One region of the Pantoea eucrina genome, then DNA from elsewhere that is predicted to be linked to it. Evidence: predicted binding sites of a transcription regulator. Region 1 holds the regulator's gene; the other holds the start of a gene.
What was found. Region 1 encodes Fur, which represses iron uptake genes when iron is present. Its sites were predicted from a motif close to ATAATAATGAGAACNACTATCAA; they were not measured.

Region 1 (3,132 bases):
GCTGGAGTTTCAGGATAACCGTCGCCTGTATGACTGGGTGCTGGATAACATCACGATTCCGGTGCATCCGCGGCAGTATGAATTTTCGCGCCTGAATCTGGAATATGCGGTGATGTCGAAGCGCAAGCTGACGCAGCTGGTGAGCGAGAAGCGGGTTGAAGGCTGGGACGATCCGCGCATGCTGACCGTTTCAGGCCTGCGCCGTCGTGGTTACAGCGCGGCATCAATTCGTGAGTTCTGCCGCCGCATCGGTATCACCAAACAGGACAATATCGTTGAGATGGCTTCGCTGGAGTCATGCATTCGTGACGACCTCAACGAAAATGCGCCGCGTGCTATGGCCGTGCTCGACCCGCTTAAAGTCGTGATTGAAAACCTGCCTGCCGGGCATGATGAGATCATCACCATGCCAAACCATCCTAACCGGCCGGAGATGGGAACGCGCGACGTGCCTTTCAGCCGCGAAGTGTGGATCGATCGCGCAGATTTCCGTGAAGAAGCTAACAAGCAGTATAAGCGTCTGGTACTGGGTAAAGAAGTGCGCCTGCGTAACGCTTATGTGATTCGCGCTGAGCGCGTGGCAAAAGATGAGGCGGGCAACATCACCTGCATCTATGCAACCTGCGATGTGGATACGCTGAGCAAAGACCCGGCTGATGGCCGCAAAGTAAAAGGGGTGATCCACTGGGTCTCCGCAATTCATGCGCTGCCCGCTGAGTTCCGCCTCTATGATCGTCTGTTCAGCGTGCCTAACCCGGGCGCGGCAGAGGATTTCCTCGCGACTCTGAATCCGGACTCGCTGCAGATCAAGCAGGGCTTTGTGGAGCCAGGACTGCGCGAAGCGGCAGCAACCTCGCCATACCAGTTCGAGCGTGAGGGCTACTTCTGCGCGGACAGCGTCTACTCGCAGCCATCAGCGCTGGTATTTAACCGCACGGTAGGCCTGCGTGATACCTGGGCGAAGATCGGCAGCGAATAATAACCGCTTCCGGCATCATAAAATTATATAAGGGCGAGTATTCGCCCTTTTTTATTATCCTCTTTTGCTCCCCGGCAACCATTTATTCTGCGTTAAATAAAATCGAGCTGGTATGCGGGTTTACGACTTGTCTGACTTTAAAAAAATTAACGCATTTGACCGTGTTAAATCCTTTTTTTCAGGTAGGCTATGCGCACTCCGGACTTGGTCTGTGGCTAGCAAAAAGGGAAAAATAATGACAAGCCTCGCTCAGGAAGCCAAACATAGCGTTGTGGTTTTACATCAGCTCATTGAACGTATTTTTAATCATGCGGATGTCAGCAACGATACCATGGGGCTGCTGCTGTCGCATTTCCATCCTGATTTCCGGATGGTTACGCCACAGGGCAGACAGCTGAATCTGAATGACGTTGAAGATCTTTTTCGCCGCCTGTGCGGACAGCGTGAAGGAATGCGCATCGCGACCAGCGAACATGCAATCATTTCTGAGCAGCAAAAAGAGGTCACCATTCAGTATCGCGAACTGCAGATACTGAACGGCGAGAGCCACAGCCGTATTTCGCTGGCGGTGCTGGACTGCACAACGGAAAATCCGCGCTGGCGCTATCTGCAGGAGACACTGGTCGCCTGAACTGCAGCAACAAAAAAACCGGTGCCTGCACCGGTTTTTTTATTTTGCAGCGTAGCTGACGTTATTTATCGTTATGCAGCGTTTCATCTTCCCGGCAGTCACCCACTTCGCAGTGACCATACAGATAGAGGCTATGGTTAGTAAGCTTAATGCCGTGGCGGGTCGCGATTTCGCGCTGGCGCGTTTCGATCGACTCATCGCTGAACTCAATCACTTTACCGCAGTCCAGGCAGATAAGATGATCGTGATGCTGCTGCTGCGTTAATTCAAAAACGGACTTGCCGCCTTCGAAGTTATGACGGGTTACAATGCCCGCGTCGTCAAACTGGTTCAGAACGCGATATACCGTGGCCAGACCAATCTCTTCGCCCATATCGATCAGGCGTTTGTACAAATCTTCCGCACTGACGTGATGGCACTGGGGTTCCTGAAGCACTTCCAGAATCTTTAATCTGGGCAGCGTGACTTTCAGGCCAGCCTTTTTCAATGCGGAATTGTTGTCAGTCATGCGGATATTGTCCTGTTACTTTGCTAGTCATTTGCGGCTTAACAGCCTTGAATGTGTGGTTAACGCGCATTCTCATTTGCGTCTCATTATAGAACCGGGGCAGGCGAATAGAAACCAGGCAAATGCTAAAGAAATCACCAGAGGCGGGAGTAACGCTCTTGCTGTCGCCGGCGGGATTATACAGTGCTGGGTTCTCAGTTCACTCAGCCTCAGCCTGCTGACAGAGGAATAAGCCGTTAACCGTTGCGGGTATTCTACAGAATTGCAGGGAAAAGTTAAAAAAGCGTAGCTATTATTTTTATAGGCAATTCCGTTACCCGATGTTAACCGTGCCTGCATCGGGTAACGGCAACACATTATGCCTCAATAATTTCTTTAAGCTGCAGCTCATCAAAAATCTGCTTCACCCAGCCCTCGACGCGCGCATTCGTCAGCTCTGGCTGACGATCTTCATCGATGGCGAGCCCGAGGAAATGCTTCTCATCGGCCAGACCTTTAGAGGCTTCAAAGTGGTAACCTTCAACAGGCCAGTGGCCCACGATGATTGCGCCATTTGGCTCAATAATGTCGCGAATCGTACCCAGCGCATCGCAGAAGTACTCGGCATAATCTTCCTGGTCGCCACAGCCAAACAGCGCAACCAGCTTGCCATTGAAGTCAATCTCTTCCAGCGTCGGGAAAAAGTCATCCCAGTCGCACTGCGCCTCACCATAATACCAGGTAGGAATACCCAGCAGCAGAATATCAAACGCTTCCAGATCTTCTTTCGTGCTCTTAGCAATGTCATGCACTTCGGCGACATCTTTACCCAGTTGTTTCTGGATCATCTTTGCAATGTTTTCAGTGTTGCCGGTATCGCTGCCGAAGAAAATGCCTACGATTGCCATGGGTTAGGTAGCCTCTTAAATCCTGAATGTGAGAGTAAGTCAACAGACTATACAGATAAGCGAATGATAGCAGACCCTGAAAAAGCGCGGAACGCGCAAAGCGCAGAGTTTGTGTTCCAGTGTGCGG
Region 2 (3,132 bases), 480 kb from region 1:
TGCTCAATCGGGTGGCAAAACTGGGGATCCCGATGGTCGGGGTCGACCCGGCCACTGTGCTCTGCTATCGCGATGAGTATCAGCAGGTACTGAAAAGCAAGCGCGGTGATTTCAGCGTGCTACTGGTGCATGAGTGGCTGCAGCAGGCGCTGGCTGATGGCGTAAATCAGCCGGTCAGCGGCGAGCCCTGGTATCTGTTTGCGCACTGTACGGAAGTGACCGCGCTGCCCGCTACGCCGGATCAATGGCAGAAGATATTTGCCCGCTTCGGTGCCCGGCTGGAAAATATCAATACCGGCTGCTGCGGCATGGCGGGGACGTATGGCCACGAGGCGCAGCATCTGGAGAACTCGCTCGGCATCTATGCGCTCTCCTGGCATCCGCAGCTGCAGCGGCTGCCGCGCCAGCGCTGTCTGGCGACCGGCTTTTCCTGTCGCAGCCAGGTGAAACGTGCCGAAGGCAACGGCATGCGTCATCCTTTACAGGCGCTGCTGGAATTGATGTAAACAAAATGTAGGAGCCGTCACAAAGCTGGATTAGAATATCCAGCCAGCGTGGCGGACAAAATCACGCTGCAGGCCCGTTATCTGGTCCCAGTCGCCGCTTTGTGCAAGCTTTTGGCATAAATGCGTCAGCGACTGGCGGGCGAACTGATACGCCTGCAGGCGAAACAGCCGGTCACGGTCATCGTTGCCCATCTCCTGAATCAGGCGATGGTGCAGCTTGCCTAAGGCGTGCAGATAGCTGCGATCGTCGCCGTTGATATCGCAGATTTCCGCCATATCCAGGCAGGTATCGTTAAACCGGCGCAGCTGCTCCAGTGAGCACTCTGGCCGGTTGAGTCTGGCTTCGGCCAGATAAAAATCTACGGTGATGTCGCGCACGGCAAATCGGTAGTCGCTGATTTTGTGTTGTAACCAGGCTGAAACGGTACGTGTCATAGCGCCGCCTAAATAGTTAATGATAATCATTATCATATTAAACTGCGTCAGGAATGCAATTCCCGCTAAAGAAATATATTGATGTCTGTAACCTGTTACTAAAATCGGCAATAACAATCTCTTTACATTCGGTAAAGGCGTAACCTGTATACAGGTTAATTGCTTTAGGGCCGGTTTTTATAAAATGTTACGATATCAATAGGTTGTAATATTTGTCCCGAATAAAAACTGTCTGTTACAGGCCGTACTAAAGGGACTATGCTTAATAATTAAGCAGAAAAAACAGCACGAGATGATTATCCCTGCAAAACAAGAGGTTGAAGTGATAGGCGATATCACTACCATAGGGGGATAGCCTGAGAAGGTCCAGACTTGCGAGGTACAACGATGTCATCAGTAAACGCCGCGTCCTTTTCGCCTGACGATTTTGTCTGGAAAGGACTTACGCTGACCGAGTCGGCAGCGAAACAGATCCTGACTCTGGTTGAACAGGACCCGGAAGTAAAGGGTCTGAAACTGAGCGTGAAACAATCTGGCTGTGCCGGTTTTGGTTATGTCATGGATCTGGTAAAAGAGCCAGCCGATGACGATCTGCAGTTTGAGCAGTTTGGCGCAAAACTCTTTGTGCCGCTTCAGGCAATGCCGTTTGTCGACGGCACCGAGCTGGACTACGTCCGTGAAGGCCTGAACCAGATCTTTAAATTCAATAACCCTAAAGCTCAGCACGCCTGCGGGTGCGGTGAAAGCTTTGGCGTCGAGTAAGTGAAATATGTCACGACATAGCGAAGCATCTGATGATGTACAGACCTGGGAAGGCAAGCTCAACTACAAAGAGGGCTTCTTTACCCGGTTACAAACCGACGAACTGGCACACGGCATTAATGAAGATGTCGTGCGTGCGATCTCGGCTAAACGTAACGAACCCGAATGGATGCTTGAGTTCCGGCTCAAGGCTTTCCGTGCCTGGCTTGAAATGGAAGAGCCGCACTGGTTAAAAGCGCACTATGACAAGCTCGACTATCAGGATTACAGCTACTTTTCTGCGCCATCATGCGGGAACTGTGACGACAGCTGCGCATCTGAGCCGGGTGCAACCCAGGCGTCGGGCAGCGTGGCCTCCAGTGACTACCTGACTCAGGAAGTGGAAGACGCGTTTAATCAGCTGGGTGTTCCGGTACGTGAAGGTAAAGAGGTCGCTGTCGATGCGATTTTCGATTCCGTGTCGGTCTCAACCACCTACCGTGACAAGCTGGCCAAACAGGGCATTATCTTCTGCTCATTTGGTGAAGCGATCCATGACCATCCGGAACTGGTACAGAAGTATCTGGGTACTGTCGTGCCACACAACGATAACTTCTTTGCTGCGCTTAACTCAGCGGTAGCCTCCGATGGCACCTTTGTTTATATCCCGAAAGGGGTACGCTGCCCGATGGAGCTGTCGACCTATTTCCGCATCAACGCGGCGAAAACAGGTCAGTTTGAGCGCACCATTCTGATTGCAGATGAAGACAGCTATGTCAGCTATATCGAGGGCTGCTCGGCGCCGGTACGTGACACTTATCAGCTGCACGCAGCGGTCGTTGAAGTCATCATCCATAAAAATGCTGAAGTGAAATATTCCACGGTACAGAACTGGTTCCCTGGCGGCGAAGGTGAGGGCGGTATCCTCAACTTCGTTACCAAGCGCGCCCTGTGCGAAGGCGATCACAGCAAGATGTCCTGGACGCAGTCTGAGACCGGCTCTGCGATTACCTGGAAATATCCAAGCTGTATCCTGCGCGGTGACTACTCCGTAGGTGAGTTCTACTCGGTTGCCCTGACCAGCGGTCGCCAGCAGGCGGATACCGGTACCAAAATGATCCATATCGGTAAAAACACCAAATCGACCATTATCTCTAAAGGGATATCGGCGGGTAAAAGCCAGAATACCTACCGCGGTCTGGTGAAAATCATGCCGACGGCAACCAATGCGCGTAACTTTACGCAGTGTGACTCGATGCTGATTGGTCCCGATTGCGGTGCGCATACTTTCCCGTATGTAGAAACGCGCAACAACACAGCGCAGCTTGAGCATGAAGCCACTACGTCACGTATTGGCGAAGATCAGATGTTCTACTGCCTGCAGCGCGGCATCAGCGAAGAAGATGCGATCTCTATGATCGTCAACGGCTTCTGTAAAGATGTTTTCTCC

Region 2: the regulator Fur is predicted to act here: its motif matches at 1,264-1,286, upstream of sufA (Fe-S cluster assembly scaffold SufA).

What each region holds. Positions count from the first base shown of each region.
Region 1 is NZ_CP083448.1:964,470-967,601, forward strand. It holds gene glnS (glutamine--tRNA ligase) at 1-979, shown strand, start outside; gene LAC65_RS04495 (hypothetical protein) at 1,215-1,610, shown strand; gene fur (ferric iron uptake transcriptional regulator) at 1,672-2,118, opposite strand; gene fldA (flavodoxin FldA) at 2,475-3,005, opposite strand.
Region 2 is NZ_CP083448.1:1,447,313-1,450,444, forward strand. It holds gene ydiJ (D-2-hydroxyglutarate dehydrogenase YdiJ) at 1-506, shown strand, start outside; gene LAC65_RS06805 (hypothetical protein) at 537-941, opposite strand; gene sufA (Fe-S cluster assembly scaffold SufA) at 1,329-1,703, shown strand; gene sufB (Fe-S cluster assembly protein SufB) at 1,711-3,132, shown strand, end outside.